Regions from separate parts of the Kosakonia sp. MUSA4 genome, predicted to be linked through region 1. Evidence: predicted binding sites of a transcription regulator. Region 1 holds the regulator's gene; each other region holds the start of a gene.
What was found. Region 1 encodes CRP, which controls carbon source genes, mostly activating them, when cyclic AMP is high. Its sites were predicted from a motif close to ATGTGANNNNNNTCACAT; they were not measured.
Positions count from the first base shown of each region.

Region 2: a site for CRP is predicted at 1,418-1,435, ahead of C0557_RS16425 (maltoporin). Genes of this name have one in related genera too.
Region 3: a site for CRP is predicted at 1,911-1,928, ahead of serA (phosphoglycerate dehydrogenase). Genes of this name have one in related genera too.

Region 1 covers NZ_CP025697.1:4,998,522-5,002,188, reverse strand. The annotation lists gene C0557_RS23895 (YccS/YhfK family putative transporter) at 1-1,494, opposite strand, end outside; gene crp (cAMP-activated global transcriptional regulator CRP) at 1,543-2,175, opposite strand; gene C0557_RS23885 (OsmC family protein) at 2,488-2,892, shown strand; gene C0557_RS23880 (phosphoribulokinase) at 2,922-3,667, opposite strand, start outside.
Region 2 covers NZ_CP025697.1:3,473,425-3,477,091, forward strand. The annotation lists gene C0557_RS16420 (LacI family DNA-binding transcriptional regulator) at 184-1,257, opposite strand; gene C0557_RS16425 (maltoporin) at 1,526-2,791, shown strand; gene C0557_RS16430 (glucose PTS transporter subunit EIIB) at 3,026-3,346, opposite strand; gene C0557_RS16435 (beta-galactosidase) at 3,413-3,667, opposite strand, start outside.
Region 3 covers NZ_CP025697.1:4,499,642-4,503,308, forward strand. The annotation lists gene C0557_RS21230 (5-formyltetrahydrofolate cyclo-ligase) at 1-435, shown strand, start outside; gene serA (phosphoglycerate dehydrogenase) at 479-1,711, opposite strand; gene rpiA (ribose-5-phosphate isomerase RpiA) at 1,979-2,638, opposite strand; gene argP (DNA-binding transcriptional regulator ArgP) at 2,803-3,667, shown strand, end outside.

The DNA of each region.
Region 1 (3,667 bases):
AAAGGCGATCAGGCAGCCAATTAAGGTATCGATTAGCCGCGCGACAATAAATTCTTCGCCGTTTAAGGTCAGCAGTTGCAATGAGTACACCGCGGTAATGGTAAAGCCGACCATCGCCCAGCCGTAACTTTTGCGGATAATCAGATAACTGACCAGCGTAATCAATAACATGGCTGTCAGCGTAAAACCGAGCGGAACATGAAAGTGCAACGTGATCCCGGCGATCACCAGCCCGGCAAGGGTTCCTGCCGCCCGGTGGACAATGCGCACGCGTGTCGCGCCATAACCATTTTGCGTGACAAACATAATCGTCATCATGATCCAGTAGGGCTTCGGCAGATGCAGGGCGCTGCCCATCAGGCTGGCAATACTGAGCATTACGCTGATGCGCGCCGCATTACGCAGCGCGGCGGATTTCAGGGATAAATAGCTTTTCAGCGCCGGGAGCAATGGCAATCGACGCTGCTTCTCCGCCATCAGATCGCGGATGTACAGAGGCCGCTGCGTACGCAGTACGCGGGCGATGCGGCTAAAGTGCCAGGCGCAGAACTGGCCTACCGGATTATCCGGGTGCTGGCGGGCGATTTTTTCCAGCGCGCCGATTTGCTTTTCCATAGTGAAACGCGTCGGATAACGATGGTAGAGAATGTCGTCCGCCAGCACGCGTAAACGGGCGGCGACGGTCTGCGCATTCCAGCGGATAACCTGCTCGGCGTGGGTTTGTTCAACCAGTTTTTGTACTTCTTCCGGCTGGTGCAGGCTGACGGAAATATGCTCCTGCAAATCCAGCGCGACCTGGAAAACGCGCAGCAGGCGTTTGTAGTCGTTATGCTGATTGGCCGCCAGCATATGCAATTGTTGGTAGCACTGGCTTATCATATCCACCGCTTTTTGCTGGCGTGCAAGCAGCGGCGGCAGGGCTTTTTCCGGATCGGCATGCTGCGTCAGCAGGCTGTATTTGGCTTCGCAATAATCAGCCAGTTGCCGGTAGAGCAGGCTTAACGATTCGCGCAGTGGTTGTTCCCGCCACATCCAGAACCAGAACCAGTTAAACAGCCCGTACCATAGTGTGCCCAGCGCGTAAATCAGCAGCGGCTCCCACACCGGCATATTCCCGGCGAGGCTGAGCGTGAAGATGGCGGCAATCAGCGAGGCGGGCAGTAAGCGCCCGTGCAATGCGCTGATCTCAGCCGTGACGCCCAGTAGCAGGGTCAGCATGGTAAAGATCAGCGGCAGCGGAAGATCTTCCGCCAGCAACAATTGCACCGCCAGGCTGCTACCCGCAAACAGACAGCCGCCAATAATCAGGCGCTTAAAGAAACGCTTATGCGGCGTGTCGAGACCGGCAATATTGCAGCAAGCGGGAACGAGTGAGAAAAGCAGGCCCTGTTGCAGATGGCCGACTATCAGGCCAATCGCCACAGGCAGACATAACACCAGCGTTTGTCGCAGTGCGTAGTTGATTTCGGGGTGATAAATCAGCCTGCGCCACATGAGGAGAGAAAAACGGCGCGCCGGATAAACGATGCGCCGTTTTACGGATTAACGTGTTCCGTATACCACGATGGTTTTACCGTGGGCGGAGATCAGGTTCTGATCTTCCAGCATTTTCAGGATGCGGCCGACAGTCTCACGGGAGCAACCAACGATTTGGCCAATCTCCTGGCGAGTAATTTTAATCTGCATGCCGTCCGGGTGAGTCATTGCGTCCGGCTGTTTTGCCAGATTCAGCAGCGTCTGCGCGATACGGCCCGTTACGTCCAGGAACGCCAGGTTGCCGACTTTCTCCGAGGTCACCTGAAGGCGACGCGCCATCTGCGAGGAGAGGCGCATCAGAATATCCGGGTTCACCTGGATAAGCTGACGGAATTTTTTGTAGGAAATTTCGGCGACTTCACAAGCGGTCTTGGCGCGTACCCAGGCACTGCGCTCCTGACCTTCTTCGAACAAGCCCAGTTCACCGATAAAATCACCCTGATTAAGGTAAGAGAGAATCATCTCTTTACCTTCCTCATCCTTGATTAGCACTGCCACTGAGCCTTTAACGATGTAATACAGCGTTTCCGCTTTTTCACCCTGGTGAATCAGCGTGCTCTTCGACGGGTACTTATGAATGTGGCAATGAGACAAGAACCATTCGAGAGTCGGGTCTGTTTGCGGTTTGCCAAGCACCATGCGCGGTTATCCTCTGTTATAAGCTGGCTCCGAAAGCGGGGATGTAGGTTTCAGCCTGCTTCCGGGGTTGCAATCAAAGCTTCTCATGTCCTGAGAAGTGGGCCGTCAGGGTTATCTGCGGCCTCTAATCTACGATGTCATGCATACATGCGTAACATCCATTTATCTTTGTAGCATCCAGATTGTTTTAGCATAGGTTTTCACGCCTGTCTCCTGGTGTCTCGCTTCAGCATGACGCAGGTCGCCTTCCGTTGCGAGTTTTGTTATGTACGCGTAATCTGTGGAGAAAATTACTACTCCGGAGTGAATAAAATGCAGGCACGTGTGAAATGGGTTGAAGGGTTGACCTTCCTGGGTGAGTCCGCATCTGGCCACCAAATTCTGATGGACGGTAATTCCGGGGATAAAGCGCCAAGCCCGATGGAGATGGTGCTGATGGCGGCGGGCGGTTGCAGCGCAATTGACGTCGTTTCCATCCTGCAGAAAGGGCGCCACGACGTGACCGACTGCGAAGTGAAGCTGACTTCCGAGCGCCGTGAAGAAGCGCCGCGTCTGTTTACGCACATCAATCTGCACTTTATCGTCACCGGCAAAGCGCTGAAAGACGCGGCAGTTTCCCGCGCGGTGGATCTGTCGGCGGAAAAATATTGCTCTGTAGCGTTGATGCTGGAGAAGGCCGTGAAGATCACCCACTCCTACGAAGTTATCGAAGCCTGATGCCCTGGCCCGGCAATCGGCTTGCCGGGCTACTTAATCTTTTTCCCTTCCATCAGCCGTTGCACCAGCGGCGTCATAATCAATTCCATCGCCAGCCCCATCTTGCCGCCCGGTACCACCAGTGTATCCATATGGGAAATAAACGAACCTTGCAGCATCGCCAACAGCCACGGGTAATCAATGCCTTGCAAATTCTGGAAGTGAATGACCACAAAGCTTTCATCCAGCGACGGAATGCCTTTTGCGGCGAAAGGGTTAGACGTATCGACCGTCGGCACGCGCTGAAAGTTGATGTGCGTACGGGAAAACTGCGGGGTGATAAAGTTGATGTAATCTTCCATCGAACGAACCACCGAATCCATCACCGCTTCACGGGAGTGTCCGCGTTCGCTGGTATCGCGAATCAGTTTCTGGATCCACTCCAGGTTGACGATCGGCACCACGCCAACCAGTAAATCAACATGGCGCGCCACGTCATTTTGCGGGGTCACTACGCCGCCGTGCAGCCCTTCATAAAACAGCACGTCGGTGGGTTCCGGCAGCGGTTGCCAGGGCGTAAACGTGCCCGGCACCTGATTCCACGGCACCGCTTCATCGTAGGTATGCAGATATTTACGCGTTTGCCCGGTTCCGCTCTGGCCATATTCGCTAAAGGTTTGTTCAAGCAGGCTGAAGTCATTGGCATCCGGGCCAAAGTAACTGATATGCCGCCCAAGATCGCGGGCTTTGCGGATCGCCATATCCATTTCCGGACGGGTAAAGCGATGGAAGCTGT
Region 2 (3,667 bases), 1.5 Mb from region 1:
AGGTTAAGGCTAAGAAGATAATTGCGAATAACGCTGACGCAAAACGATTGTCGTGCTTCCCGTATACATCATGCCAGCAACGCCGCCCTGGCATGATGCGTTTTCTGAAACTGACGCCAAAAGCGCAGTAATCGCTGTAAACCGAAGCGCTACCGGCACAATGCCGATGGCGCTTCGTATCGCTTACTTCCACAGCTGATGCGCAATAGCCTGCAATTGCCGGGAGATCTCCTGCAAATTGGTCCCCTGCTCCTGCAACGCGCCGGTTGAATGGCGCACGATAAGTTTTGCAGGCAGCACCGACGAACTGCGCGCCGCATCGTCGTGACCGCTGTCGAGCAGACGGCGTACCGCTTCTTTACCCTGCAAATCGAGATCCAGCGAAACGGTGGTCAGCGACGGATAGAAGAACGAACTTTCATAGGTGCCGTCGTAACCCACCACCGATTTCTCGCCGGGAATGGCAATCTGATGCTGATGGAAGGCGCTCAATACGCCCAGCGCCATCTGATCGTTCCCTACCAACACGGCGGTGAAATTCGGCGTTTCACGCAGCATCTGTAACGCGCCAGCGTAGCCGCTCTGCGCATCCCAGTTCCCATGAAATACCGTTACCGGTTTCAGCCCATAGCTGCTGAGCGTATCGATCCAACTTTTCAGCCGCAGATTCGCCGACACCGATGATTCCGGCCCGGCCAGCAGCGCGATCTCACGGTGGCCCAGTTCGTACAGATGCTTAACGCTGGCGCGGGTGCCATCCGCCGGATTAAACGAAACGTTAAACACGGAACTGTAAGGATCGACATCGAGAAACAAGCAGACAATGTCATCGTTGTCAGAGGCGATGCGCTGGGCCTCTTCGGTTTCCAGCGGCACGTTGATGATCACTTTATCGACCAGTTGCGATTTCAGTTCATTGATGGCGGACTGGATATCTTGATTGACGTTCTCATCGATCATCGAAATCAAGACCTGGTAGCCATCAAGGTTGGCGTAGCGTTTCACCGCCGCCGCCACCTGCGAAGGGGCATGCAGCGCCAGCGAAGTGGTCACCAGCCCAATGGTCTGGCTCTGTTTTCCCACTAACTGCTGCGCCAGCCGGTTTGGTACGTAACGCAATAACTCTATGGATTTCTCCACTTTTAAACGCGTGGTTTCGGATACATTGGCAGATTTGTTGAGTACCCTGGACACGGTCTGGTAGGAGACACCCGCATGGCGGGCTACGTCTTCCAGCGTTGCACTTTTAGACTTCATGGTCCGGTTCCTTATGTTGTTATGCGCCAAGTGTAACAGGGGCTTCCTGAAAAAACGCTCACCACACATTCTCCTGCTTCAATTTCGAAAAATAAGTATCACGCTCACAATAACCAACATTGTGAAGAAATTCGCTATTGGTAACAAAAAAGGCTGATTTATTTGCAGTTAATCACACATTCGCAATCGTTAGTTTGCCTGTTTTTACATTTAGGCATTTTATGACATCGTTTATGTGAACGTAATACAAAAAAATAAGAGGAATGATATGAACACTACGCTACGCACTCTCACTCTTGCGTTAGCCGCTGCGCTGACTTCACCTTCACTGCTGGCTGCGACATCTGTACCGATCGACTTTCACGGCTACCTGCGCGGCGGCGTAGGCGTGTCCGGCGATGGCGGGCAGGTTGAGTGGCAAAAGAACAAGCTGGGACGCCTGGGTAACGAATCCGATACCTACGGCGAACTGGAACTGGGCTCGGAAGTGTATAAAAAAGACGAGGTGAGTTTTTACCTCGACAGCATGGTGAGCATGGTTTCCGATGGCTCTAACGACAACGAAACCACCATTGGCGACGACGCGCAGTTCGGCTTGCGCCAGTTGAATCTGCAAATCAAAGGGCTTATTCCCAACGATCCCAACGCGGTAATCTGGGGCGGTAAACGTTACTACCAGCGCCACGATCTGCACATCATCGATACCAAATACTGGAACATCTCCGGTTCCGGCGCCGGGATTGAAAACTACACCTTCGGCCCTGGCGCAGTCTCGGTGGCCTGGATCCGTGGCGACGCTAACGATGTTGATTACCGCGTTGATAACGATAACGACGTCAACATCAACTACATCGACGTTCGCTATGCGGGCTGGAAGCCGTGGTCAGGCGCGTGGACAGAGTTCGGTATCGACTACGCAATGCCAAATCCGACCAAAAAACAGAAAGAGTACGGCGGATTATACGAAGCGGATGACGGCGTGATGGTGACCGGTGAAATCAGCCAGGATATGTTTGGCGGCTATAACAAACTGGTGCTGCAATACGCCAACAAAGGGCTGGCGCAGAATATGGTGTCGCAGGGCGGCGGTTGGTACGACATGTGGCACTATGTCAACGACGCCAGCGGTTATCGCGTGATTAACACCGGGCTGATTCCGCTTACCGAGAAGTTCTCGCTGAACCACGTGCTGACCTACGGTTCAGCCAACGACATCACGGAATATACCGACAAAACCCGTCTGGTTTCACTGGTTGGCCGCGCGCAGTATCAGCTCACCAATTATGTACGTCTGATCGGTGAAGTTGGCGGTTTCTACCAGAAAGATGACTATAAAAACGGCACCCATTACAAACAGAGCGGCGAAAAATACACCTTCGCGGTGGGTCTGGCGGATGGCCCGGAATTTATGTCACGTCCTGAATTACGCGTATTCGCTTCGTATTTAAATGATTCGGAAGATGGAAAATCATTTGAAGACGGCACCAAAAATAATACCTGGAACTTTGGCGTACAGGTGGAAGCCTGGTGGTAAATACACATCATCCTTCACGTTATATCTTTGTAGGTTGCATCTGTTTACTCCGCTCAATAATTTGAGCAGGAACAGGTTTATCGCCACGATATAACGCGAATGGTAGTGTATATTAATTTACTACCCTCGTTATTTATCTCCGAGAACTGCCAGGTTATTACCTGACAGAATTTATATTGCCATTGCTTTTCTGTTCGTTATTTCGGGATACCCTCACGGGTATCCCATTTTTATTTATGTGCGGGGAGAGAAATGTTCATCGAGTAATTTACGCAGTGCATCTGATTGTTTGCCAAATATAGCATGCACCTGCTGACCCAGAATAATCACCCCCAGCGCGCCTTCATTTTGCAGCGCCTGAGAATCCACAATGGCCAGATCTTTCACCGTCACACGCAAGCGGGTCAGACAGGCATCAACATTTTCAATATTCTCCGCACCGCCAAATGCCTGCGCCAGCCGCTGGATCAGTTGCAGCTCGGCCTCGCTCATGGGCGCTGCCGCAGTATTTTTCGGTTCAGAGAAGTAGTGCAGGAAGGATTTAAGGCTCACCATCATCGGCTCCTGATTATCATTAGATAAAAAAAAGCCTGCCCGAATGGGCAGGCACACAACATCGGCTTACGCCTGGCGGCTAACGACGCGACAATCCCACGGCGTCAACACCAGCGAGCCGCTGACGGTCGCGGCCGACAGACAATCCTGGTAGCCTGGCGGCAGCGTAATCGTCTGTTGCTGGGCGCTGAAGTTCTGGATAAAGACAAACGTGGTTTCACCGTCGGTACGCGCGGTAGCCACCACGCCCGGCGGGAAATCCTGCTCAACGGCGCGCGGCAGCGCCAGTTCATCAATCATGCTGGCGAAGAAATCGCGCTG
Region 3 (3,667 bases), 500 kb from region 1:
CTGTTTCTCTCTTTCGACGGTGAACTGGATACCCAGCCATTGATTGAACAGCTCTGGCGCAGCGGAAAACGGGTTTACCTGCCGGTGCTGCACCCGTTTAGCCCGGGCAATCTGCTCTTTCTGCATTACCACCCGCACAGCGAACTGGTGATTAATCGCCTGAAGATTCAGGAACCGAAGCTGGACGTGCGCGATGTCCTGCCGCTTAATCAGTTGGATGTATTGGTTACACCGCTGGTGGCGTTCGACGAACAGGGCCAACGTTTAGGTATGGGTGGCGGTTTTTACGATCGCACACTGCAAAACTGGCGCGCTTACAACTTACAACCCGTGGGTTACGCGCATGACTGTCAGGGTGTTCAGGCCCTGCCGGTGGAAGAGTGGGATATTCCGCTACCCGCGGTAGTCACGCCATCAAAAGTGTGGGAGTGGTAACAGGTTTCCCCCTCCCTTGCGGGAGAGGAAAACACACTACTTATCAGAACAGCAGGCGGGCGCGAATCGTACCGGGAATCGCTTTCATGCTCTGCAACGCTTTTTGCGCGACGTCTTCATCCGCTTCGATATCAACCACCACATAACCCATATACGGCGTTGTTTGCAGGTACTGCGCCGCGATGTTGATATTCTGGCTGGCGAAGATTTGGTTGAGTGCAGTCAGCACGCCAGGACGGTTTTCGTGGATGTGCAGCAAGCGACGGCCACCGTGCATCGGCAAAGAAACTTCCGGGAAGTTAACAGCCGACAGCGTAGAACCGTTGTCAGAATATTTAATCAGTTTACCAGCCACTTCAAGACCGATATTTTCCTGCGCTTCTTGCGTTGAACCGCCGATGTGCGGCGTCAGCAGCACGTTGTCAAATTCGCACAGCGGGGAATCAAACGGGTCGCTGTTGGTGGCGGGTTCCGTCGGGAAGACGTCAATTGCCGCACCGGCCAGATGTTTGCTTTTCAGCGCATCGCACAGCGCCGGAATATCGACCACCGTGCCGCGAGAAGCATTGATCAGTAGCGCGCCCGGCTTCATCAATCTCAGCTCTTCAACGCCAATCATATCTTTGGTTGACGGCGTTTCCGGCACATGCAGACTCACCACATCGCTCATGTTCAGCAAATCGGAAAGATGCTGTACCTGCGTGGCGTTGCCCAGCGGCAGCTTGCTTTCAATATCGTAGAAGAAGACGTGCATCCCCAGCGATTCCGCCAGAATGCCCAACTGCGTACCGATATGGCCATAGCCGATAATGCCAAGCTTTTTACCGCGCGCTTCGTAGGAACCGACCGCCAGTTTGTTCCAGATACCGCGGTGCGCTTTCGCGTTCGCTTCAGGAATACCGCGCATCAGCAGCAACAGTTCGCCAATAACCAGTTCCGCCACGGAACGAGTGTTGGAGAACGGCGCATTGAACACCGGAATACCACGCTTTGCAGCAGCGTCCAGATTCACCTGGTTAGTACCAATACAGAAACAGCCCACCGCGACTAATTTTTCCGCCGCAGCGATAACATCTTCGGTCAGTTGAGTACGGGATCGCAGGCCGATAAAGTGGGCATCACGGATGGACTCTTTAAGCTGCTCAGTGTCCAGCGCGCCTTTGTGGAATTCAATGTTGGTATAACCCGCCGCGCGGAGGCTATCCAGCGCTTTCTGGTGCACCCCTTCGACGAGCAGAAATTTAATCTTGTCTTTCTCCAGTGATACCTTTGCCATTTACCCGACCCTGTTTTTTGTCTTGACTGTGATGTTGTGCGAAATGCAGTTTTCTTCAGTCAACATATCAAAAAAAACTATTGCAGCAATATGAACGTTTGCGTGCACACTCTGAAGAAATGTCATCCAGCGGGAAATGGCAGATAAAAATGCTGGTAAAGCGAGGAATGATGGCAGGTAGTGCATAGCCAGCCGATAAATGTGACACATATCACCAAATTTGCCGATCGCGTTTTTTTACAGGGAGGCGAGCGCCTCCCCGTCAGATCATTTTATGATGGTTTTCACACCGTCGGCGGTGCCGATCAGCGCCACATCCGCGCCACGATTGGCGAATAACCCTACAGTGACTACGCCCGGGATGCTATTGATGCTGTTTTCCAGCGCAATCGGATCGATGATCTCCAGCCCATAAACGTCGAGGATCACGTTGCCGTTATCGGTGACAACATTCTGACGATATTCCGGGCGCCCGCCCAGCTTCACCAGTTGACGCGCAACGGCGCTGCGAGCCATCGGGATAACTTCCACCGGCAGCGGGAATTTCCCCAGGATATCAACCTGCTTGGATGCATCAGCGATACAGATAAATTTATCCGCTACCGAGGCGATAATTTTCTCGCGCGTCAGCGCTGCGCCGCCGCCTTTGATCATCTGCATCTGGCCGTTGATTTCGTCCGCGCCATCAACGTAGATACCCAATTTATCCACTGCATTGAGATCGAACACGGTAATGCCAAGACTTTTCAGTTTCGCGGTGGAGGCATCCGAACTGGAAACCGCGCCTTCGATCTGGCCTTTCATCGTGCCGAGCGCATCAATAAAGTGCGCCGCAGTGGAGCCAGTGCCTACGCCGACAATGGTTCCGGGCTCAACATACTTGAGTGCCGCCCAGCCCACTGCTTTTTTGAGTTCATCCTGCGTCATGGTCGTTCGCCTGTGGTGTGAAATTTCAGGCGCATTATAGACCACCCTTCGCCTAAATGTCCCTGTGACCCGTGTCACATTACGCGACGTCCAATTTCGTCTGATTCTAATAAAAATTTATGTCATAGTGCTGAGTAATCATTTTTCAGGAGATTGGCCGAGCAATGAAACGTCCGGACTACAGAACATTACAGGCGCTTGATGCGGTCATTCGTGAGCGTGGGTTTGAGCGCGCCGCGCAAAAACTGTGTATTACTCAGTCCGCCGTGTCGCAGCGCATAAAACAGCTCGAAAACATGTTCGGCCAGCCATTACTGGTTCGTACTGTTCCGCCGCGTCCCACCGAACAAGGGCAAAAACTGCTGGCGCTGTTGCGTCAGGTCGAGCTGCTGGAAGAAGAGTGGCTGGGCGATGAGCAAACAGGCTCGACGCCGCTGCTGCTGTCGCTGGCGGTCAACGCCGACAGCCTGGCAACCTGGCTGCTGCCTGCGCTGGCACCGGTGCTGGTGGATTCACCCATTCGGCTGAACTTGCAGGTTGAGGATGAAACCCGCACCCAGGAGCGACTGCGTCGCGGCGAGGTGGTTGGTGCGGTCAGTATTCAGCCGCAGGCGCTGCCGAGCTGCCTTGTCGATCAACTTGGTGCGCTGGATTATCTGTTTGTCGGTTCCAGAGAGTTCGCCGAACGCTACTTTCCTAACGGCGTGACCCGTTCCGCGCTGTTAAAAGCTCCGGCGGTAGCGTTCGACCATCTGGATGATATGCATCAGGCATTTTTGCAGCAGTATTTCGATTTACCGCCGGGCAGCGTGCCCTGCCATATCGTGAATTCATCGGAAGCGTTTGTGCAACTGGCGCGCCAGGGCACGACCTGCTGTATGATCCCGCACCTGCAAATCGAGAAAGAATTGAAGAGCGGCGATTTGATCGATCTGACGCCAGGCCTGTTACAGCGCCGTATGCTCTACTGGCACCGTTTTGCGCCGGAAAGTCGGATGATGCGCAACGTGACGGATGCGCTGCTGGAGT